DNA from 3 places in the Peribacillus sp. NPDC101480 genome. Region 3 is predicted to be linked to each of the others. Evidence: riboswitches for the same ligand, from Rfam matches in the RefSeq annotation. Region 3 holds a riboswitch; each other region holds the start of a gene.

Evidence for each region. Region 3 has a riboswitch for thiamine pyrophosphate ahead of thiC (phosphomethylpyrimidine synthase ThiC). Riboswitches for the same ligand answer to the same signal wherever they lie in the genome.
Region 1: linked by a shared signal. The riboswitch ahead of tenA (thiaminase II) and the one ahead of thiC (phosphomethylpyrimidine synthase ThiC) in region 3 are both predicted to bind thiamine pyrophosphate.
Region 2: linked by a shared signal. The riboswitch ahead of tenA (thiaminase II) and the one ahead of thiC (phosphomethylpyrimidine synthase ThiC) in region 3 are both predicted to bind thiamine pyrophosphate.

Annotation. Positions count from the first base shown of each region.
Region 1 covers NZ_JBNNSB010000004.1:197,987-206,313, forward strand. Annotated here, with positions in the region: gene ACQKMF_RS15265 (MFS transporter) at 1-743, shown strand, start outside; gene thiE (thiamine phosphate synthase) at 783-1,415, opposite strand; gene thiM (hydroxyethylthiazole kinase) at 1,396-2,211, opposite strand; gene thiD (bifunctional hydroxymethylpyrimidine kinase/phosphomethylpyrimidine kinase) at 2,208-3,014, opposite strand; gene thiW (energy coupling factor transporter S component ThiW) at 2,983-3,504, opposite strand; gene tenA (thiaminase II) at 3,520-4,209, opposite strand; TPP riboswitch at 4,299-4,404, opposite strand; SAM riboswitch class I at 4,562-4,666, shown strand; gene ACQKMF_RS15295 (Fur-regulated basic protein FbpA) at 4,842-5,030, shown strand; gene ACQKMF_RS15300 (Spo0E family sporulation regulatory protein-aspartic acid phosphatase) at 5,284-5,478, shown strand; gene ACQKMF_RS15305 (N-acetyltransferase family protein) at 5,547-6,053, opposite strand; gene ACQKMF_RS15310 (GDSL-type esterase/lipase family protein) at 6,275-6,976, shown strand; gene ACQKMF_RS15315 (ABC transporter ATP-binding protein) at 7,019-8,327, opposite strand, start outside.
Region 2 covers NZ_JBNNSB010000002.1:250,649-258,975, reverse strand. Annotated here, with positions in the region: gene cobA (uroporphyrinogen-III C-methyltransferase) at 1-571, shown strand, start outside; gene ACQKMF_RS08850 (nitroreductase family protein) at 550-1,113, shown strand; gene ACQKMF_RS08845 (cob(I)yrinic acid a,c-diamide adenosyltransferase) at 1,128-1,664, shown strand; gene ACQKMF_RS08840 (cobyric acid synthase) at 1,678-3,195, shown strand; gene ACQKMF_RS08835 (HU family DNA-binding protein) at 3,361-3,633, shown strand; gene ACQKMF_RS08830 (protein kinase domain-containing protein) at 4,091-4,819, opposite strand; gene ACQKMF_RS08825 (hypothetical protein) at 5,212-5,394, shown strand; gene ACQKMF_RS08820 (flavin reductase family protein) at 5,461-5,604, shown strand; TPP riboswitch at 6,093-6,222, shown strand; gene tenA (thiaminase II) at 6,357-7,040, shown strand; gene ACQKMF_RS08810 (ECF transporter S component) at 7,055-7,639, shown strand; gene ACQKMF_RS08805 (ABC transporter ATP-binding protein) at 7,652-8,327, shown strand, end outside.
Region 3 covers NZ_JBNNSB010000001.1:35,841-44,167, reverse strand. Annotated here, with positions in the region: gene ACQKMF_RS00330 (DUF2243 domain-containing protein) at 1-191, shown strand, start outside; gene ACQKMF_RS00325 (cytochrome c oxidase assembly protein) at 181-963, shown strand; gene ACQKMF_RS00320 (carboxymuconolactone decarboxylase family protein) at 1,076-1,441, shown strand; gene ACQKMF_RS00315 (spore coat protein) at 1,499-2,137, opposite strand; gene ACQKMF_RS00310 (hypothetical protein) at 2,316-2,459, shown strand; partial or broken gene ACQKMF_RS00305 (DUF3231 family protein) at 2,562-3,070, shown strand; gene thiC (phosphomethylpyrimidine synthase ThiC) at 3,362-5,140, opposite strand; TPP riboswitch at 5,276-5,390, opposite strand; gene ACQKMF_RS00295 (HAD family hydrolase) at 5,506-6,294, opposite strand; gene ACQKMF_RS00290 (histidine phosphatase family protein) at 6,430-6,963, opposite strand; gene ACQKMF_RS00285 (hypothetical protein) at 7,190-7,642, opposite strand; gene ACQKMF_RS00280 (zinc-dependent alcohol dehydrogenase) at 7,984-8,327, opposite strand, start outside.

The sequences.
Region 1 (8,327 bases), on a different contig from region 3:
TATCTTATTTCATCATACCGGCTTATGGTTGGAGGGTTGCATTGTTATTGAGCGCCGTACCCGCTTTATATGCGCTGTATCTGCGCTTGAAACTGCCGGATTCACCGAAGTATACGGAACTTGAAAAAAAGCAGAGACCATCTGTATTAAGCAATATGAAAAGTGTCTGGAAAAAGGAATACTCCCGTCAGACCCTTGTGTTGTGGGTTCTATGGTTTTGCGTGGTCTTTTCTTATTATGGGATGTTTTTATGGCTGCCAAGTGTGATGGTCCTAAAAGGATTCAGCATGATCCAAAGCTTTGAATATGTATTGATCATGACGCTTGCACAGCTTCCGGGCTATTTTTCAGCTGCATGGCTGATAGAGAAGTTTGGACGTAAATTCGTTTTGATTACATACTTAATTGGAACGGCAGTCAGTGCTTTTTTCTTTGGGTCTGCAGAGGGGCTGGCACTGCTGATAGTTTCCGGAATGTTCCTATCTTTCTTCAACCTAGGGGCATGGGGTGCGCTTTATGCGTATACTCCTGAGCAGTATCCCACAGCAGTTCGTGGTACAGGTGCTGGTTTAGCCGCAGGGATCGGCAGGATCGGCGGTGTCCTGGGGCCGTTGCTTGTAGGGTATTTAGTTGCTGCCGGCACCCCGATTTCATCGATTTTCACCATTTTCACAATTGCTATTTTAGTGGGGGCAGTTGCCGTAGCTTTTGGGAAGGAAACAAAGAATACCGTTTTGACATAAACAAAAGGATGGGGGCTGTATTCAGTCCCCATCCTTTTGTTATTTAAAGTCCTTTATGATTTTTAAAAGGGATTCGGAGGCAGTCTTAGGACTTTCTGCATTCATGATGGCTGATACGACTGCGGTACCTGACAGCCCGCTAGCAGAAAGGGAGGAAATGTTATCGGCCGTGATACCCCCGATGGCTACGGCGGGAATTGATACGCTGCGGCAAATTTCCTCCAGATCCCCAATTGCCATTAAGGTTGCATCTTGTTTGGTCTTTGTAGGGAAAACGGAACCGACTCCGATATAATCTGCTCCATTTCGTTCGGCTTCTAGAGCCTCTTCAAGATTGGAAACAGATACACCGACAATCATATCTTCAGGAACCATTTTTTTGACGGCAGGCAGTGGAAGGTCATCTTGCCCAATATGAATTCCATCCGCTGCAACAGCAAGTGCTATATCCACCCGGTCATTGATGATAAGGGGAATGGACAGCTCGTTCAATAACTGTTTTAATGCAGAAGCTTTATTATAAAAGGAGAGGGAGGAATTATTTTTCTCTCTAAGCTGAACGATCGAGACTCCTCCTGAAACCGATTCTGCAATGATTTTGGTCAATTCTTCTATTGCCAGGGACTCTTCCGTAACCAAATACAGGCTTAAATCAATTTGGGATTTCTTCATTTATTTTCACCTCATGCATCCAGATTTCCTTATCCATTCTTGATATTGCATCGATTAATCGCACACGAAACGTTCCTGTTCCTTCATCCTCTTGAAGGTTTTTGGCAGCTAGTTCCCCTGAAATGCTCATGGTTGAGATACCGGCAATCGCCGCAGAATAGAAATCATCGGTGACTCCGGAAAAAGTGCCGATAAGAGCAGTGGACATACAACCGGTACCTGTAACATTAGTTAATAGCAGGTTCCCGTTATCGATGATGGACGTACGTTTTCCATCGCTGACCGCATCCTTCGCTCCGCTGACCACGACGATGCAATTCAATTTATTTGCGGCTCGAGCAGCCAGCTCTGCATTGCTGACCGCAAGCTCCTCCGAATCCACCCCGCGAGTAACGGTATCCCCACCCATCAATGAAAGGATCTCACTTGCATTGCCGCGAATGATGTGGAAAGTAACCTTACTTAGGAGCTCTTTAACTTGCTCTGATCGATAGGCGGTGGCACCAACTCCCACCGGGTCCAAAATGACCGGGATATCCAGGTCATTTGCCGTCTTACCGGCAATCTCCATTGCTTCCAAGGCTTTATCATCGATCGTACCGAAATTCAGGACCAATGCATCCGCTAATTTGACCATATCCGCCACTTCTCTTGGGCTCGATGTCATCACTGGTGAACCACCGATGGCAAGGGTGGCATTTGCACAGTCGTTGACCGTAACAAAGTTGGTGATTTGGTGAACGAGTGGTTTTCTTTCTTTTACCTTCACGAATAAATCGGCTGCGGAAACCTTCATATTAAGTCACTCCGTTCTTTTTTTGAATATGAATGAAAATGATGGACAGGACCATGACCTTTACCGATTGAAAAACTATTGCGTATCGCTTCAGAAATATAAGTCTTGGCCTGTTCGATCGACTCTTGCAAGGGCAGTCCATTTGCCAGGTTTGATGTAATGGCGGATGATAGGGTACAGCCCGTACCATGAGTGTTTTTTGTATGTATGCGCTCTCCCTTGATCCAGTGGAAGTCAGTCCCATCATAATAAAGATCATTTGGATTTCCCGCTGCATGGCCCCCTTTAAGTAAAACGGCTTTGGGACCCATTTCTTGTATTGAAATGCATGCCTTGTAGAAATCTTGTTTCGTCCGAATCGACATGCCAGTAAGCACTTCCGCTTCCGGTACATTTGGTGTTACAAGTGTTGCAAATGGAAGTAAGTCCATTTTTAAGGCGGAGACAGCCTTTTCGTCGAGCAAATGGTGGCCGCTTTTGGAAATCATGACAGGGTCAAGGATAACGATGGCAGGCATGAAGGTTTTAAGGGACGCAGCGACTGTTTCCACGATTTCTTTTGATCCAAGCATGCCTATTTTTACTGCATCGACAGGAATATCTTCAAATATAGCTGCAATTTGGTCCGATATGATAGCTGTTTCAATTGGCTGTACTGAACGGACTTCCATTGTATTTTGTGCGGTTACTGCTGTTATGGCAGACATTCCAAAGACCCCATGTGCAGAAAATGTTTTTAAATCCGCTTGTATTCCAGCACCGCCTCCTGAATCAGAGCCGGCGATGGTTAATGCTGTTTTCATAAAAAAACCCCTTCATATAATTATTTTTTAAAAGTATTTTAAGTAATATGAAAGCTAGAATCGCACCTGCGAATGAACTGAGCATAAAAGCCGGTAAAAAACCAAAAAGAGCAGCTTTTTCTCCTAATAGGAGGATGGCAAGTGGATAACAGGCCATGGAACCGAGAATGCCGGTCCCGATCACTTCACCTAAACAAGCGAATTTTAAGCTTTGTGTTTTTCGATAAAGGATGGCAGCCAAAAGTGCACCGATCATGCTCCCGGGAAAGGCGAATATTGAACCGGTACCAGAAATGTTTCTAATGATGGAAACTAGGAAAGCTTGTGTCACAGCATAAGCAGGCCCCAATAGAACGGCCGTGAGGACATTTGCCAGATGCTGAATAGGAAAGACCTTTGCAAATCCTGCAGGGATGAAAATAAATGAACTGGTCAGTGTCGTTATAGCCGTTATCATGGCAGTCAACGTCAGTTTCTTGATAGGATTCATCATCATGTCTGCGACCTACAGCGGCCAATCCTGCTCATTTTGAACCATATCCCAGAATAAATATTCATATCGGGAAGTAACCAAAAAGTGCTTTTCTAATCTAAGAAGTTCTTTTTCTGGCATGCCTTCCGTCAATTCTTCCAACAATGCGATCAGCCACTTGTGTGCTTCCCCGAATTCAGGTGATGAATAGGACCTTATCCAATCTGCGTAGCGATTGTTTTCCAATGCTGCTCCATTTTGTTCTTTTAATAGCAAACCTATTTCATAGTAATCCCAAGCGCAGGGCAGGAGACAGGCGATCAAGTCTGCCAATGTCCCATGCTGAGCTGCATTTAGCATGTAACCTGTATAGGCTAGAGTGGTGGGAGTAGGTTCTGTTTCTTCCAATTCCTTGGAACTGATCCCGAATTCGGAAGCATACTGCCGATGGATATCCATTTCCACTTGAAGGGTTTCATTTAAAATACTCGCAAACTTTGCCATGGTTTCGATGTTATGGGCTTTGATGACACCTAAAGCAAAGAGCTTGGAATAATCCATGAGATAGATATAGTCCTGCTTCATGTAATAGGCAAATTTCTTTTCAGGAAGCGTACCATTTCCAATTGCCTGGACAAAGGGATGTGAATGATTCCTTTTCCAAATCTCTTTTGCCCGTGCATGAAGTCTATCACTGAATGTTTCTGTTTTAATATTCTCCATTGTTCATCCTCCTTTAGAATGGTTCCCATAGATAATGAAAAACCCCGTTCCTGAATACGGAACGGGGTAGATGGATATAGTCTGTAAATGGACGATATCATCCACTTCCCTCCGCCGGTATGAGCCGGTTCAGGTTCAAAGGGTCCGGAAACTATTTCCATCTCAGTCTTAAAAAAGACTCCCCTAGTGGTGTGAATTGTATGTAATTACTGACATCATATCAGAAAGACAAGAAAATGCAACCCGTATTTGAAGAGGGAGCATGTAATGTCCAGAAAAAAAGGGAGAACCAGGTAATTGACTTTTGATAATTATTAGGGTAGAATCATTTCTACATCATTTATATATCGAATTCTTATCCAGAGAGGTGGAGGGACTTGGCCCAAAGAAACCTCGGCAGCGGACCCATTTTGGGAACTGTGCTAAATCCAACAAGCATATGCTTGGAAGATAAGAAGAGCCGTACGGACACAGTCAGCCTCTTCTTGAATTAGAAGGGGCTTTTATTTTTGGGAAATAACGTTTAGTGACATAATAGAAAAGGTATATATAATTTGGTGAAAATCAAACAAGTTGATAAAGTTAGCTAACTAGAAGCAGGCTCTAGGATGACTAGGAAAGGAGCCATTTACATGGCAGAATTATTTAAGAGGATTGAACAGAGGAAGGCAAAGCTCATTGAAGAGCTATTGGCCAATGGAGTATACAAAACCTCTGATGAAAGGCACCTTTATGATGCCCCATTAAAAGTGCTTGAAGATGAATATAAGATTGTTATAAATAGACCTAATAACGAGTCACCTTCTGAATGGATGACATAGTAAGCGATGGACTATATTTTGGGCTCTTGGATAAGGGATATGATGTAAGCATTCACAGTATACACTAGTGGATGCTTTTTTGCGTTTAATAGAAAATGACATAAAATATACATAATTAAAGAAAAAAGTAGGTGTTTTATCACATTTGACCTATAAAATAACACATTTTATTTCTGTAAAATAGTTGATTTTAACTAGTAGTTTAATTATGATGAAAGTGTAAAAAAATTGAATAAATGGGAGGTGGCATATAATGCCTTGCCGTAAAGTAACTATAGAAAGGGTAGAAGAAAAGAGACAGGAAATGATCAAATTGGCAGCAAGTTACGGCTTAACAAGTCTGCTTACTGTTCAGGCCAGTCAAGAATTGGATACGCTATTAAATGCGTTAGCAAGTAAAAGTGAGTCAGAATATTTTTCCCTCCAAAACGCATATCGGTATTTTTAAATTAGCCAATTCGACCTGTATTAATTTGAAAAAGCTACTGCTCAAGGCAATAGCTCTAAAAAATTATATTAAATATCGACACGTTTACCAAGAATGATCAAATCCCGCTCAATGCCATCCAGCTCGGCAACTTGAGGTAAATGTGCCCATTCTTCAAACCCGAATTTGGAAAAAAGCTTAAGGCTAGGTATATTGTGGGCGAAAATGAAACCCAATATAGTCTTAATACCTAATTTTGGACTCAATTCAATTGCCTTTTGAATCGAAATTTGTCCGATTCCTTTTCCCCGGAAATAATCATCAATATAAATGCTGATTTCGGCAGTGGAATTATATGCCGGTCGGCCATAGAAGGATTGAAAGCTTATCCATCCAGCAGTTTTCCCTTCTATAGTAATGATATATAGCGGTCTACTTTCTGAATGATGTTCCTCAAACCATTTAACCCTCGATTGGACGGATACAGGCTCCGTATCTGCCGTGACCATTCTTGAAGCAATTGTCGAATTATATATTTCAACAATTCTAGGTAAATCAGATAGTTCTGCCTCTCTAAACTCTATGAGCTCTTCCATGATGTAATCTCCTAACTATCATTTATTCAATCTCCAGAATGAAGGGTAATCCCGTTTTTTTGTTTAAGGGACGGTGAATTGACACCCAATCCATTGAAAGTTTTTTATTATCATACACTTTTTACTCTTTATCTGACAATTCCTTTTTTATGTTAAGTCTGCAGATTTTTTGGGTATGTAAAGGATTAAATACTTCTAGTAAAAAGGCAGAGGAGAACCAAATGAAAAAATTGTCAGTTTTTTTGATTATAGTACTGGTTATATGTTTTGTTGCATATGAATTTCAGGCCTCGGAGTCGGAAGATGTGCAAAGGGTGATGGCTTTTGGAGATTCGTTAACCTATGGAAAAGGGGATAAGGACGGAGAAGGATATATAGAAGGCCTGGAGGATGAATTGAATAACCCGGAATCGGAACAAAAAGTGAGTTTTTGGAATTACGGTATAAAAGGGCAGGAAACGGATGGGGTGATGAAACAGCTTGATGATTACCGCATTAAAACGAAACTTGATGAAGCCGATACTTTCATCGTTTATATCGGAACGAATGACTTGATCAATAGTAACGGCGGGGACTTGGAGAAAATAAGTGATCGAAAAATCAATGAGGGTAAACGGGAGTATATCAGCCATCTGAAAAAGATTACGTCAACACTCATAAAGGCAAACGATAAAGCTGATATTTTGGTAGTGGGACTATATAACCCAATTAAAGGAAATCAAAAACTTGAAAAGCATATTCGCGATTATAACCAGTCAATAAAGGGAATAGCGGATAAAGACAATAGGATGTTATTCATTCCTACGAATGATCTTTTTGAAGATAAAAAGAAATCAGAGTATTTCAGTGATAAGTTACATCCGAATGAAAAAGGGTATCAGCTCATTGCGAATCGGGTTTTGGAAAGTTATGATTTCAAATGAAAGCAAGAATGCACAGAAAGGCATTCTGTGCATTCTTGCTTTCTAGGAATTTAATATGGCTTTTAGTTGAGGGAACTGCAAGTCATGGAGCTGCTTGTATCTGCCATTGTTTTGCAATAACTGTTCATGTGTTCCTTTTTCATGAACCTGCCCTTTTTCCAGAACGATTATTTGATCGGCATCATGAATGGTCGATAAACGATGTGCAATCACAATTGAAGTCCGGTTTATCAATAAACGTGACAAAGCTTCCTGTATCAATTGCTCGGATTCTGTATCCAAGGCCGCCGTTGCTTCATCGAGAATGATGATTTGCGGATTTTTCAAAAGTGCCCTGGCAATGGCAATGCGCTGTTTTTGTCCGCCTGAAAGCTTGACTCCGCGCTCTCCAATTTGAGAATCATAACCATCAGGAAAGGCACTGATAAAGTCATGCGCATTTGCCGCTTTGGCGGATTCGATGATTTCATCATCTGTAGCATCAAGTTTTCCATACATGATGTTATCACGGATGGAACCGTTGAATAAAATGATATCCTGGGAGACAACTCCCATTTGTCCCCTTAATGATTTCAGTGATACATTTTTGATATCATGGCCATCCATTTTGATTGTTCCATCTTGCGGATCATAAAATCGGATCAAAAGGCTCGTGATGGTCGATTTTCCTGCACCAGAGGAGCCGACCAGAGCGGTTACTTGACCAGCTTTCATGGTCAGGTTTAAACTGCTGAGCACAGGAACATTCTCATCATAAGAAAAATTAACACTTTGAAATTCAATTTGCTTTTTTATGGAAGGGAGTTCAATGGCATTTCCCTTGTCACTTATTTCAGGTTGTGTTTCCAATATTTCAGTTATCCGCTCAAAGGCGGCGGCTGATTGCTGGACAATGCTGATGACACGGCTAAAATTGCGAACGGGACTCTGCAGCAACCTCAAATAGGCGAGGAAGGCCACGATTAATCCTATTGTGAATTCACCTTCCATCACTTGCCAAGCACCGAACACAATGACTGCTACAAGGCCGATATTGTTCAATAAATCAATAATCGGACCGAACATGGAACGTAGCCGAACGGACTTAATGTTTGCAGCCATATTTTCCTGATTACGCTCGGCAAACCGCCTTGATTCGAATTCTTCATTCGTAAAAGATTGAATGAGCCGCATTCCTGAAATGGAATCCTGTAACTGGTTGCTGACATCTCCTGCGGAATTTTGCACAGACCTAAATGACATCCTGATGCGTTTCCCGAATACCCTTGTGATATAGAACATGAAAGGGAATATAAAAAGAAGGACAATGGTCAGCTTCCAGTTAATGAAAAGCATATATACCGCCACGGCA
Region 2 (8,327 bases), on a different contig from region 3:
GGGGAAAAACGTCACCCGTCTGAAGGGTGGAGATCCATTTGTCTTTGGGCGGGGCGGTGAGGAAGCGGAAATACTGGCTGCTAACGGGATTGAATATGATATCGTCCCAGGAATCACAGCGGGAATCGCAGCTCCGGCTTATGCGGGCATCCCGGTGACCCACCGTGATCATGCTTCAAGTTATGCGATTGTGACAGGCCATGGCCGTGATTACAAGGGGCAGGATAACCTGAATTGGCAGGCATTGGCTCAGGGCATCGATACCATCGCCTTTTATATGGGAATAGGTAATATGCCGTTTATCTGTGAAAAATTGATAGAGCATGGCAGGGACGGCAATACGCCAGTGGCTGTCATTGAATGGGGCACGACTGATAAACAAAGGACGATTACCGGTACCTTGAATTCGATTTCTTTGAAGGCTATAAAAGAAGAAATTCAAAATCCATCAATCTTTCTAGTAGGGGATGTCGTCCAATTAAGAGAAAAAATCCAATGGTTTGAAAGAGTGATTGATTCAGAGTCCATAATTGAAGGGAATGAGTCGGAATGTCCATCATTCAAGAATTGAAGGAACGCCGGGCAATAAGGAATTACGAAGAAAAAGAAGTGGAAGACCAAAAAATCAGGCAGCTATTGGAAGCGGCTACCTATGCCCCTAACGATCGATTGCGTGAACCTTGGAGTTTTTATGTTATCAAGGGGGAAGCGAAGCACCGTTATGAAAGATTGGCAGAAAGGTATTTACATGAACGCTTTCCGACCAAACCAAAGTTGATTGACAGCTCACTGGAAGTTGTAAAGACGACACCGCTTATCATTGTCGTGACTTCCGATATTTTGCCTGATGATCCAGATTCATCCGAAGACAATGTATTCGCTTCTTGTTGTGCCGTCCATTCGATGTGGCTTGCCGCAAAAGAACTTGGTCTCGGATTCGTTTGGCGCACTAGAGGAGTGGGTCTAGTCAGGGATGAACGCCTGCACGAATTTATCGGTTCACCGGAAAACAAAAAAGTGATCGGCACCATTTTTGTCGGATACCCTAAAGGCGATCAACCGGTTCCAGCTACTAAAAGGACTTCATACATAGAAAAAACAGTTTGGCTATGAAGGTAGGTGAGTGAGTGGCACGCAGAGGATTAATGCTTATTTATACAGGAAACGGGAAAGGGAAGACGACTGCCTCATTAGGGGTGACTTTGAGGGCAATCGGCAGAGGAATGAATGTCAAATACCTTCAGTTCATAAAATCTCCAGAGCGTACTTATGGGGAAGCATTGGCTTTGAGAAAATTAGGAGTTGAAATGGAGCAGCTAGGTATTGGTTTTACATGGACCAAAACACCAGAAGAGCATCGCAACGCCTTATCGTTAGCATGGGAAAAGGCGAAACTGGCACTTACTGATCCGGATATTGATTTACTTGTTTTGGATGAGTTGAACAATGCGTTAGCGATTTCCAAATTCCCGATTGAAGATGTCTTGCCATTGGCTGAAATCATCGATGCAATTCGAAATCGTCCCGCTAATATGCATATAGTCATTACCGGCAGGGATGCAAGGCCAGAGCTTATGGAAATGGCCGATTTGGTTTCAACGATTGAGGCGACCAAGCATTATTATGACGAGGGCATCGGCGCTGTCAAAGGATTAGAGTTTTAAGGGGGTGAGCGTAATGAAGGCACGATCCATCATGATACAAGGGACGTCGTCTGATGTAGGGAAAAGTTTGATTTGTACGGCATTTTGCCGGGTATTTTCCAATAAAGGATTACGTGTCGTCCCATTCAAATCACAAAACATGGCTTTGAATTCTTATGTAACCTTGGATGGCGGTGAAATCGGACGGGCTCAGGGAGTACAGGCGGAAGCAGCACGGATCACGGCAACGACCGATATGAATCCGATATTACTGAAACCGAAGCAGGATATGGTTTCGGAAGTCATCGTGCACGGAAAGCATTTTCTTGATATGAATGCAAAAAGCTATCGGTCCCAATTTGTCCAGGAAGCCATGCCCATCATCCGTAAATCGGTCGAAAAACTTCAAGAAGACTATGACATCATCGTACTCGAAGGGGCAGGAAGTCCGGCTGAAATTAACCTGAAGGACCGGGATATAGCGAATATGCGAATGGCTAAACTCACGGATGCGGCTGTCATTTTGGTGGCCGATATTGATCGTGGTGGAGTATTTGCGTCCATCATCGGCACACTTGCTTTATTGGATCAAGATGAACGAGATAGTGTAAAGGGGATCATCATCAATAAATTTCGTGGCATGCGTGAATTGTTGGACGATGGTATTGAATGGGTGGAAAAGGAAACCGGGATTCCGGTTCTCGGGGTGCTGCCCTATCTTGACGTGAATATTGAAGCGGAAGATTCACTTGCCCTCTCTTCCTTACGTTTTAAAAAACCTAAAAAGGCTGAGTTTCCGATAGATGTAGCCGTCTTGAGATTTCCGCGGATCTCCAACTTTACAGATGTGGATCCTTTTTTTGATGAACCCGGAGTAGGTGTCCGCCTGGTAAGCAGTGTCCATGAGTTAGGTAATCCCGATCTGCTTATTTTGCCTGGTACAAAAAACACGATGGAAGATTTAGAGTGGTTGAATCGTATGGGGTTGGATCGGGCCATCAATGAACTGCGGAAACAAGGAACGATGATATTTGGCATATGCGGCGGTTTTCAAATGCTAGGGACTAAACTTTTCGATCCTGAAGCTGTCGAAGGTGACGGTGAGAACGCAGATGGGCTCTCGCTTCTTCCGGTGGAAACCGTATTTCAAGCAGAAAAGAAAACGGTACAAATGGAAGGTGTCCTTTCTGCCGGGATAATGGATGGTCAAATGAATCTTAACGGTTTCGAAATACATTTAGGCAGAACGACTTTGAAGTCGCAAGTAAGGCCCTTTCTTTTATTGAAGGATGGAAGAGAGGATGGAGCCATTTCCAATGACAACAAGGTAATGGGAACATATCTTCATGGGATATTCCATAATCGCCTGTTCACTAGATTACTAGTTAACCAAATTCGACGGAACAAGGGGTTGGAAGAAGTGAAGGAAAACGTCCAAAGCGACTCGGAGCGCAGGGAGGAAGCGTACAATCTCTTGGCATCCCATTTGGAGGAAAACATTGATATGGATACCATCAATCAATGGCTGCAGCTGGAAACTGCAGAAAGTTGAAAAGGTCATTAGGTTAATGTGATCAATGCCCTTTTACCTTTAAAAAAGATCATTTTAGAGCGATAATTCCTTTTATTTAGCCATTTTAAGTGACAGAGGCATACAAGATATGTTATGTTGTCTACTCTACATACTTTATACAAAATAAAAGGATGAGGTGTTCATATGAATAAAACAGAATTAGTGAGCAGTGTTGCAGCACAAGCTGAACTGACAAAAGACGACGCAAAAAAAGTAGTGGACGCATTGTTTGAAACAATCACGGCTACACTTGCTAAAGAAGAAAAAATCCAATTAGTTGGTTTTGGTACATTTGAAGTGCGTGACCGCGCTGCCCGTACAGGAAGAAACCCGCAAACTGGCGAAGAAATACAAATTGCAGCTAGTAAAGTTCCCGCTTTTAAAGCAGGTAAGGAATTAAAAGAAGCTGTAAAATAAAAAAGTAAACAAAAAAACCTGGCGATGCGATATTCGCCAGGTTTTTTTGTTTACTGTCATGCGCTTCGAAGAACAGTAAAAGACAGTCATTTTTATTTATTTGTGCCATTATCTAACGGAGGAATTTAGGGAGTTCTCATGATCAACAATGAAAGAAGCCCACTTCAGGAAGCAGTAATGGAATGTAACATAAATGAAAAAAAATTATAGTACTTATTAGTAAGGTTTATACTGTGACTATGTTAGGCTAAGTAATAACAAGTTTTAAAACCAAAATAAAAGAGGTGAAAGATATGCTGAAGAAAATAATGAAAAAAATCAAACAGCTTTCCCAAGGCAGCAGTGAGCGAAGACATGGTCATTATCGCCGAGGCAGCAGCAGCAGCAGCCGAGGCTACAAAAGGTATCCCATGAGTGGAAGTGACCGCTACAAGAGAAAAGGGCGCGGCAGTAGCAGCTAATTCAGTTTCTTTGACTTCAATGCAGCCTGCAGGTCCATTGAGATTTCTTTAATATCTGAATAAGGTTCTTGGATGCTTAATAACCTTTTCAGTAAATGCACGGTTTCTTTTTCTAACGAAAGCTCTTCTGTCCAAGGAAGAGTCTTTTTACTTTTGGAGGCGTACGTCGTGTAAAGTGCATATAGAAGTATTTCCCCCAAGTCGTAAAAATCCTGCCTTTTCAGCTGCAACATGGTTTCTTTAGTAAAATCGGCCGAATTGATCTTTTTAGACAAACCAAAGTCTATCAAAATGGGCTGATTGTTCTTTAGTAAAATATTTGGTATACGTAAATCTTGATGGGAAATGTCATGGTCATGTAGATAAGATACTAAAACGACCAGCTCATCCAGAAAAAATAGAGACTCTTTCTCATTGAATGTTATATGATTCAAGAAAATATGGTCTTCCAAATTATCTCCTTCTATGAAATCCATCACAAAATAAACATTTCCCTCATGTGAAAATTTCTCGTGAAATTTGGGGATGTTTTTGTGGTTTAACATTCGTAAAATGGAAATTTCATTTTCAAACTGCTTCAGCTCTTTTTTGCTGCGGCGTTTACTTTTCCGGAGCTGCTTGATCACTATATTTTCTTTTTTTTTCAAATCATTGCAAAGATAAATAATACCGTAGCTTCCTGTTCCGATTACAGCTTTTACCTCGTAACGGTAATTCAAAACCACTCCTTTTTTTAAAGGTATATCCACGAAAAATTGGTAGAATTTTCTAAATGTACGCAAAATTGAAACTTTCCTCACCACTTTCATCTATTCAAGTCAAGAACAAAAAAGTCCGTTAGTAATTAAGCTGGAAATATGAATGAACATGGATAGTTTAACACTGATTTTTGATAATGCGGTAATGAAAGTCATTTCTTCGGGGAATTCTTTTGATAGTTCACAATTATAAATTTTTCCTGTAATTTCACATTATGAAATTATATGGTTTTTAAAAATATTAAGTTTACTATAATGAATTCATAATAAAAGAGTAGGATGTGATGAGGTGGATGGGCGCGAGTTGAGAAGTTGCTTTGGGAAATCCCTAACCGGCGTCACAATAGTGAGCTGGTTTGATGGAAAGTTCAAAAGGGGAATACTGTGAATTCTTTTCCTTCGGTTTCCTTGGATCCACCGCTTGCTTTAGTATTCATAAAGAAGCAAAAGCCTGCACTAGCATGAAAGATAAATCTTTTACCATTAATATTTTGTCGGATGAACAGGAAGCCATTGCATGGCAATTTGCGGGCAGCAAATAGGAAACGCTTGAAACCGACTGGGATAACAAGGGAATTTCCCCAAAAATAAATGGAAGTGTTGCCTGGATGGAATGCAAATCATGGAGAGAGTATGATGCTGGTGATCATGTATTGTTCATCGGTGAAATCCAGGAGTTACATTCCGAATATTTGGAAGCGCTTACTTTTTATCGAGGGAAAATGGGGTCTGCTAAACAGTTTGTAAAATAAGGGGATTCTAATGGGCATTAAAACCGGGGAAGAATATATTAATAGAATTAAATCAAGGAAACCGGAATTATGGCAGCTATGATAAACTACAGATCGAGCAAAATATTAAAACTAAAAGCAACATCGAATGTATAATATTGTTTTTTAGAGAATAAAAGAATTCACGAGTAAAGCAGCAGAAATCCCAAGAAAAATCAATTTCACGAGTAAAGCAGCTGAATTCACGAGTAAACCTGCCAAATTCACGAGTAAAGCAGCTGAATTCACGAGTAAACCGGCCAAATTCACGAGTAAAACAGTAGAATTCACGAGGAAATTACGTAATGAAACCCATTGATTAAAGTGCCGTTAAACTGCCGGGTAAATGGTGTATATGCAAGATTGAAAGGTTAGTAACCCTAAATCATTAAGTTGAAAACTTTTTCTAATACGTTTGACAATTGGATTTATCGTGTTAATATAAAGGCAAATGAAATTTAATATACAATTTGTACCACTAGGGGTGCTTTATAGGTGAAAGTTGATTTTTACCGCAGAAGCTGAGATTAAAGTATGACTTTAAGACCCTTAGAACCTGATCTGGTTTATACCAGCGTAGGGAAGTGGGGTCTGGAACAATACGTTTCTGTATTATTTCAAGTACAACCACTTTCTTTACGTTTAAGAAAGTGGTTTTTTGTTTGCAAAAAAAGGGGTGATAAAAGTTTTTTTCCGTAACATTGATTAAAAAAAATAATTTGGAGGTAATGGTCATGAAATTTTCAGAGGAAATTCGTCAGGAAGTGGATCACATTTGGGAAGCTAGCTTTAATCACCCGTTTGTTGCAGGAATAGGAGATGGCACTTTGCCATTGGAGTGTTTCCGTTTCTATGTTATGCAAGATTCCTATTATTTATCTCATTTTGCTAGGGTTCAAGCTTTAGGAGCAGTTAAAGCTACTGATTTACATACAACAAGCAGGCTTGCCGGCCATGCACAAGGAACATATGAAGCGGAGTTGAAGCTTCATGAGAATTTTTCTGAGAGATTAGGGATCACAAAAGAAGAACGGGATAATTTCAAACCAGCCCCGACCGCTTATGCTTATACTTCCCATATGTATCGTGCGGCTTATTCGGGACATTTAGGAGATGTTATTGCAGCTATCTTGCCGTGTTACTGGCTTTATTATGAAATAGGTGAAAAGCTGCAAGGGTGCATGCCGGAGGAGCCGATTTATCAAGAATGGATAGCGGCTTACGGAGGGGAGTGGTTCCGCACTTTGGTGGAAGAACAAATTGCGAGGCTTGATGAGATTGCTGAAAAAGTGACAGACGAAGATAAGGAAAGAATGAAAGAGCATTTTATCCTCAGCAGCCAATATGAATACTCATTTTGGGAAATGGCTTATCGTTTAGAGACATGGCCTGTGCATAAGGAAACACTAGAAGTATAAAGGGGAATGAAACAATGAAAAAAGGTTTGAAATTAACGGACATATTGGTCACGATCGTGATTGCGGTAGCATTTGGAATCGTTTATATCCTTTGGGGTTCGATTTATTATTCAGTTAAACCGTTAGGATTACATCTGGATCAACTTATTTATGGAATGTGGTTTATAGCTGGCCCCGTCGCCTTCTTAATTTTACGGAAACCGGGTGTGGCACTTTTGGCGGAGATAGCTGCAGCTTCCGGGGAGTTCTTCCTTGGTTCACCATGGGGGCTGACCGTACTGTTATATGGGGTGGTACAAGGTTTGTTCGCGGAACTGGTGTTCATGGCTTTCAAATATAAAAAATTCAATATGCCGGTGGCCGTTTTAGCTGCGATAGCTTCCTGCCTGGCATCAGTTATTATGGATTTTGCATACGGGGAAATAGGTGCGCTTTCAACTTGGAATCTATCGTTATTCATGATAGCGAGGTTTGTGGGTTCCATATTCTTTGCAGGTGTGACCGCTTATTATCTAGTTAAAGTCCTGGAAGCAACAGGAGTAACAAATCTTGTGCGTCCGGTTTCAAATAAAGATTATGCAGAACTGGATCAAAAGTAGAGGTTGAGGGCCATGGAACCAATCGTTTCTGTTGAAAAGTTAAGAATGAAATATCCCGGTGATGAATCTTTGATATTCAAGGACCTATCATTAACGTTTGATCAAGGAGAAAAAGTGCTATTGTTGGGGCCATCAGGTTGTGGTAAGTCGACCCTTTTACAAGTGTTAAGCGGATTGATTCCGAATTCCATCGAAGTACCGATGAAAGCGGAAAAATTGAAATGCCCTTCTTCGTGGGGGTATGTTTTTCAAGATCCTGATAGTCAGTTTTGCATGCCATTTGCCGATGAGGAAATTGCCTTCGTCCTTGAGAATCTTTCCGTCCCTAAAGAAGAAATGAAAGAGAAGATTCAAAATCATTTCCGTAAAGTAGGATTGAACCTGGGCCATACAAGTATTGAAACATTATCAGGCGGGATGAAACAGCGTCTGGCAATCGCTTCAGTATTGGCCCTTGAACCAGAAGTGATATTTTTAGATGAGCCAACCGCCATGCTTGATCCGGAAGGAACGAAAGAAATCTGGGAATTGCTGAAGGAAGTCGGACGAGACAAAACGGTTATTATCGTCGAGCATAAAATTGACCATGTTTTAGAATTCATCGAACGAATCGTGCTTTTTAACGATGATGGTCAAATCATAGCTGATGGTCCAAGAGACACCATTCTTTCACTATATAAAAATGAAA
Region 3 (8,327 bases):
AGCTATATGACGGGATCATCCAGCACAAGCTCATGCGTCTCCATCAAATCCGCTACAATGTCGATATTCTCCCATACGACTTGATTTGGAACATTGCAGCCACAATCATGATCTTGATCGGCATTATCCTTATCATTCAAACAAGGCGCAGCGTACTTAAAATGAAAGAAGATACCAGCAATGCACAGTAATGGACATATTCATGATAATGGGGCTGGTTTTGAACCGATTTTATTGATTCTTCTGGCGCTTGTGATAGTGATTTATATCGCAGCTGCCGTAATTTCAAACCGCCGCTATAAAAAATGGCCCTTATACCGTACGCTCTTTTGGATTCTTGGCACCATCTGTGCAGCCTCTGCAATTATAGGTCCCATAGCCAATCGCGCGAATATGGATTTCACGGCGCATATGGTTGGTCATTTACTGCTTGGAATGATTGCACCCATCCTACTCGTGTTTACCGCACCTATTACTCTTGCACTGCGAACACTTGATGTACAATCAGCAAGACGCCTTTCAAAGGTGTTGAAAAGTTGGCCGCTGCGCATTATAAGCAATCCAATCACTGCTTCTGTGCTTAATATTGGGGGGCTTTGGATTCTTTATACGACTGAGTTATATGGGTTGATGCATCAGAATGCCCTTCTACATGCATTAGTGCATTTTCACGTGTTCATGGCGGGCTATCTATTCACTGCGTCTATGATTTATATGGACCCGACGCCCCACAGGTTCAGCTTCATGTTTCGTGCTGTCGTATTTACAATTTCACTGGCCGGCCATGATATCCTTTCTAAGTATATTTTTGCCCATCCTCCAAGCGGAGTCACAAAGGAACAAGCGGAAAATGGAGGAATGTTAATGTACTATGCCGGCGATGCCATTGACGTTGCACTTATTTTCATCCTTTGCTATCAATGGTTCAAAGCCACCCGGCCTAAGGAATCACTTGCCTTGTAGGAAGGAAGGCTACTTATTACTTAGTTAAACTCCTATGTTTCTGTTTAATCGTCCAACATTTAGCTCATACTAATTTTTGATGAAAAAAATTTAGGATGGAGCTGAATGGAAAATGGAATTTGAAGCTAACAATTCTACTGAAAATGCTCTTCGTGATTATAAAGCTGGAATCGGTGCCTTTACGCATAAAATGCCTGTTCTCGCAGAGAAATTCAATTCGTTTACGGAAGAGTGCTTTAAAGAAGGTCAATTATCCCAGAAAGAAAAACAGCTTATCGCATTAGGAATAAGCTTATATTCACAAGATGAATACTGTATTATCTACCATACAAAAGGATGTCTTGATCAAGGCTGTTCCGAACAGGAAATTCTTGAAGCCATTGGTGTGACCGCAGCATTTGGCGGAGGAGCCGCCATGAGTCAGGCTGTAACACTCGTCCAGGAATGCATCCAAGATATAAATCAGATGAAACAGTAAGAAAGAAGGGATAGGACAAATAGTCCTATCCCTTCTTTCTGTTGTTGACAAATGCTTTTAATGACTCATGTTGTTGTTATTGTTATTTCCTTGTGCTGGTGCATATGAATTCAACATTTGCTGCATATCCTGCTGTGCAAGCTGCGGAACTTGATAGTAATGATGTTTGTTTTGATATATCGAAATCTCATATGCCATTTCAATGCAGTTCGGAACGGAATCTGCAAATACGCGGCGAACCACCGGATTCGTTATTTCAAGCGCTGCCATCGCTTTCATGGATGCAGCAGACTTAACAGCTCCAAGCATCAAACCTGAAATGCATTCATCCGTAATTTCCGATACGGATTGCAAAGGTTTCTTTGGCTGAGTTGGTGTCAATCCATATATAAAATCGTTACCTTGATTCATTTTGTAGCTCTCAGTCCGTTTAGAAGGATCCTGGCCCGATTGGAAGCACTCCAGTGAAATATTATATTCATCTTGGATGAACTGATATTGACGATCCAGAATATCAAGTAATTCCTGATCCTGAATATGCTGACGCAAAAGAGTATACGTGTTTAAAGTACCAATCGTTCCCGACAACACTTCATGTACATCGAATACTTCGTGACCACCGTGATTCATTTGTGGGGGAATGGCACCCGTTTGCATGTTCTGGTGTACTTGACCTTGTTGATATTGGTTTTGCATTGTATTTCCCTCCTCGTTTTATCAATGATGCGAACAAGTTTAGTATGTTAAACCCCAACTGGATTATTCAATCTAAACTCTTCCAAGAAGACCAATAAGCTGCTGCATCATGTTTTCTGTATAAAAAAAACGTGGCGTTTTAAACTATAGACACTTTATATGTATGGGAGGATTTCCAATGACACATCAATGCTTCTATTGTAGTGATGTTACGGAAGAAAAAAAAATCCATGTGGTAACGTTTCAAGTTTCTGACACGGATAGAAATGAAATGCTCTGTGATGAATGTTATCAAGAATGGCTACAAGGAATAAAAGGTTAAGCGTTAAAGCCCTCTAACATTTCACAAACATCAACAATGCATACTTGGATGAACTCAGGGTAACTTAAATCCGTTAAATAGTGAATTTCAAGGAGGATGGTTATGGGAATTTTAAGCGGTAATCCGAAAGAAGAGCCAATGCATTACGGAGAGGTATTTGGAACATGGGCATTTCTAACAACTACAAAAGGACTGATTGCCTGTCATCAAACTATGCTTAATCATGCTGGCTACAAGGGCCAGCATAAATTACTTGTTGAAGTGATCAATCAAGGGAAACAGGAACATGACCAACTTGAATCATTATTAAAAGAAAATAACGTAGGACTGCCTCCGTCACCACCTGAAACGCCTAAAGCTAATTTGGAGGATATTCCAGTCGGGGCACGTTTTCAAGATCCTGAAATCTCTGCTTCAGTATCAATCGATATTAATGCAGGATTAGTTGCTTGCAGCCAAATCATGGGTCAATGCATCAGAGAAGATATTGCACAGATGTTCGCACAATTCCATACGAATAAAGCTGCATTGGGTGCTGACTTCCTAAGATTGAATAAGGAAAGGACTGGCTTGTCCCTCCTCCTCTTCATATTAATAAAACAAGAATGTAAATATAATGAAATATCCCCTAATCATGTTGACATCGTGATTGGATGCCCAACATGATTAAGGGATTAATTCCGATAATGAAAGGACGATTAAGGAATCATTACCATTGCAGACTTTCGATTAAGTGGCACTTTGTGCATTGTTGACTATAATCAGTTTTTACAAATTCATGATTACACTTCTCGCGAAAAATGTTCAGCTCCCTTTTCAGCTGTTCCAATTGAGTTTCCAACTGTTTCATTTCAACTTTTATTTGGATTACCCGATTCATCGAATTCTCCCTCTCATCGGAATCATAAATAGATTTCCCCGTCCGTTTTCCTAAATTCATTCGCTTTTTCTTTAAGACCTTCATCGATTACCGACTCAAAGCCCAGACCCTTTTCCTTCGCCAAATCACGGATGTCTTGAGAAATCCTCATACTGCAGAATTTGGGTCCGCACATTGAACAGAAATGGGCTGTCTTGGCACCTTCAGCCGGTAGTGTTTCATCGTGATATTCAACTGCCCTTTCAGGATCGAGGGAAAGATTGAATTGATCTCTCCAACGGAATTCGAATCTAGCCTTCGAAAGGGCATCATCCCGTTTTCGTGCCTGGGGATGGCCTTTAGCAAGATCAGCTGCGTGGGCTGCAATTTTATAAGTAATGACCCCTACACGAACATCCTCTTTATTCGGAAGCCCCAAATGCTCTTTCGGTGTCACATAACAAAGCATGGCCGTTCCAAACCATCCAATCATGGCAGCACCAATCGCAGAAGTGATATGATCGTATCCAGGAGCTATATCCGTTGTCAATGGTCCCAGGGTATAGAATGGTGCTTCTTGACAGACTTCCAGCTGCTTATCCATATTTTCTTTAATCAAATGCATCGGTACGTGACCGGGTCCCTCCACCATGACTTGAACATCGTGCTTCCAAGCAATCTTCGTCAGTTCCCCAAGTGTTTCCAATTCAGCAAATTGAGCCTCATCGTTTGCATCTGCAATGGAGCCAGGACGGAGGCCGTCACCTAATGAGAAAGAGACATCATACGCCTTCATGATTTCACAAATCTCTTCAAAGTGAGTATAGAGAAAACTTTCTTGGTGGTGGGCCAAGCACCATTGTGCCATGATGGAGCCCCCCCGGGAAACGATTCCCGTAACTCGCTTTGCTGTCATGGGAATGTATCGCAAAAGCACTCCGGCGTGTATCGTGAAGTAATCCACACCTTGCTCAGCCTGCTCAATTAATGTATCCCGGAAAACTTCCCAATTTAAATCTTCCGCGACTCCATTCACTTTTTCCAATGCTTGATATATCGGAACCGTCCCAACTGGCACAGGAGAATTCCTGATAATCCATTCCCGGGTCGTGTGAATATTCTTACCGGTGGAAAGATCCATTATGTTGTCTGCACCCCAACGTGTAGCCCAAGTCATTTTCTCCACTTCTGCTTCAATCGATGAACTAACAGCGGAATTTCCAATATTCGCATTTATTTTCACATGAAAATTACGTCCAATGATCATGGGCTCACTTTCAGGATGGTTAATATTTGCCGGAATGATCGCCCTCCCGCTAGCTACCTCATCTCTTACAAAATCAGGGGCTACATTTTCCCTGATCGAGATGAATTCCATCTCAGGAGTTATGATACCTTTTCGGGCATAATGGAGCTGGGTTACGTTTTGCCCTTTCGCTGCACGCAATGGTTTTCTTTTCAATCCCGGAAAAATTTCTGCTTTCGTTTGTGACTCTTTTTTATACCCGTTATCTTCGGGCTTTATTTCACGCCCTTCATACTCTTCAACATCTTCCCTTTCCAGAACCCAGCTGCGTCTAATCGGGGCAAGACCTTTATGAATATCAATGGGATATTCTGAATCCGTATAAAAGCCGCTTGTGTCATATACTCGTAAAGGCGGATTCTCCTCTTCGCCGAAAGAACCTGTAGTCGGACTTAGCTTAATTTCACGCATGGGCACCCTAATATCGGGTCTAGATCCCTCAACATACACTTTTTTACTCCCGGCAAAACTGGACATAATTGAAACGTTCATGTCATTTACTGAATTACTCATCATGATTTCATTTCTCCTTTTTAAGTTCATTTAAAAAGGACAAAATCCAATCCATTTCGCACGAAAAAGCCAGATCTCATATTTAAGACCTGGCTAACGTTAGTATGGCTACAGAAATGACCAATTGAAATGTCATTGTTTAGTAGATTCTAACTTCCCCACGCTGGTATGAACCAGATCAGGTCCTGAGGGTTAAGAAGCTTAAGCGCTTCTCTCTCAGCCCAACTTTTATTGGACACCCCTAGTCTGAATAATTTAATTGATTACAGGGTAACTATATCTCACCCTTTTCATTCTGTAAATAATTTGAAAGACCTAATATTTTCATTACAACTATCAAAATTTATTATTTGAAGAAGAGCCGTTAATTAATTTCCAAGGCTCTCAAGGATAGGGTAAAGCTCCTCTAAATGCTTGATTTCATAGGTTGGAATCACTTCATTCCGTTCCTTATCATGGCGATTTATCCAAACCGACTTTATGCCTACCCGTGATGCTCCAAGGATATCCGTCATTAAATTATCGCCGACCATCAATACTTCATCCTTATCAAGCTCCATGATCCCCAAAGCATGCTCAAAAATGGAGGCATCCGGTTTACCTCTTCCAAATGCGCCTGAAATCACGATTTGGTCGAAATAAGGAACCAGTTCAGGCGTAATTTCAAGTTTCGTATTTTGCAGCTCAGGAGATCCGTTCGTAAGCAATAGCAACTTATACTTCCCTTTTAATTCATCCAGAACACGGAATGTTTCTTCATAGATAAATGGCTTTTTGCGTCTCTCCGCAGGGAAACGTTCTGCCAGTTCAAGTCCAAATTCCGGGTCATCGATCCCTAATGCCAATAACCCTCTCGTCCACGCTTCTTTCCGATAAGCCGGTGCAATCCCGGCCATCTTCCTGAATTCATCATGATCATCCTGAAAATTTCCCCATAGCCCCTCAAATGGGTTGATTCCGATCATTTGGGTGAATGCATATGTATCGTAAGAAGAATAAAGCTCACGCGCTTCCTTTCGCACAGCTTCTTCAAAATCCTCGACATTCAGATCATATTTCTCCTTGGCCACTTCACATGTGGCCACAAAAGCCTCTTTTACACTTTTCTGATCCCATAGTAATGTATCATCTAAATCAAAAAAAACTGCCTTCAGCAAAATGTCCACCCCTCTTTCCCTATTATTGAATTCGTAAAAATTACACTATTACAATAATAAACCACAACCAATAAAAAAAGAATAACTATTCGGAAAATGACTTACCTTTTCTAGTGGGAAACTCTTATCCACTTATCATCTTTCAAATACATACAGCTTTCCATTACTGGCAATCTTGAATTTGGGACCGGTGAACCCCCGTCGGATCAGCTCTTTCCTCATATATACCATGAGGGCGGCATGACTCACGATCAAAACATCCCTTTCCCCCTTTGCAAAGACTTCATCCAATACTTTATTGATCCTTCGCTCTGCGATCTTAATTTCCGCCCTTGTCTGCTTGTTTAACACCGAGCAGCAGCGAATCCAGATAGCCCAAAGGATGAATGGCAGCTTTACCCTTCCTTTAAGAGGCGGGGAAGGTATTTCCCGCAGCTCCTCCATCCGGTGAACCGGACCTGGATAGATATGTTCCGCTGTCTTGACAGCTCTCGACATATCACTGCAATAACACTCCTCCCATTCCTCCGCGCCAAATAAAGTCGTTCCATAAATAATATCCGCTGCATCATAGTCCTTAAACCATTGCTTCATATCATCCGCCGTCACTGATCTCCCAGTAGGAAATTCATGTGCCACCTTAAAATGCCGTACCAAACCAATTTTCATATCTTCTCCTTTTTATCTTTTAAAATATACGTTTCTTTTTCTTGTAAACAGCCCTTATCAATATATTACCCTATGTAAAACTATAAAAAAAAGTATGTTAAAACCATTAAAACCTTACTGAACTCTCCTTGACACTGTGTATATATTTAAAAGTTTTTAAAGATCCAGCGTTTAATTATGATAGCATCGAAAAAAGAGAAAGCATCTCGCCTTCTCCATTTATCGTTTAATCTATGAATTGTAGTTCTGTTATCGTACATCTTTTCCTGAATTTATATTTCCCGCTCAAATCACTGAATTGATAATCATTGAGAGATTTCCCCAGTTGTTCCCTAAGCTTCTCTACAGTGATGGATTCCTCAACTGTCTCTTTCCAATTTTCATTTCCGATCAACTCATCGAACGGAATGGTAGTCAGGACTTCATCATATATCTGGATGCTTTGATCGATGCCGAAGCTGCCATAGATACTGCCATTTTCATCAGCAAAGATATGATCCGATTCCAATTCCTCCACCAATACTTCCAGATATTCCTTTGACTTAACAGGCTTGATGGCAATCTCTGCTTCCGCCTTTACAGGTCCCAATCTCTTATCGACGATCTCTATCGTCAATTTAACATGAACAGGCGGATACCCAAACCCTTCACAAAGTTCTGTTGCCGAATTATATACCATCTGTACGTCCTCCTTTTGACACTATCATTATATAATAAAAATAGTACATTTCATTACCAAAAACCCTTATTCAAGTTCACTTGCATCTTATTTTTATAGCGACTCTTTTTCAATTCATACGCTCCTTCATCACTGAAGGGTCAATCGTCATATTTCGAGGATTTCCCTGATACGAAAGCCACGAATCCTGATTTTCTCAGTTCACGGGCATAATTATAAATTCATATTTCATACCTCATTTATACGTTTATCGATAATACACCATTAATTTTGATCGATTTATGAACTCAACTAAAAAGTCCAATGCCGCTCAGGACATTGGACTTTTTATAAGCTTCACATTATGGCTTTAGCACCACCTTAATACATTCATCCTCGTGATCGTTAAAGATTTGATAAGCCTCACTCGCTTTTTCTAGAGGGACTTTATGGGATATGATTTCCGTGGGGTCGAACTCTCCAGCCGTGATCTTATCAAAAAGCTTGGGCATGTAGTGAATGACCGGTGCTTGTCCCATTTTAAGATTAATGTTCCGCTCAAATAAATTGCCTAATGGGAACATATTATATTTGGATCCGTATACGCCAGTCAGTTGGATCGTGCCGAATTTACGTACGGCGTTAAGTGCAATCTCGATCGCACTTAACGTTCCACCCTGAAGTTTCAGCTTTTGCTCAATCGCTT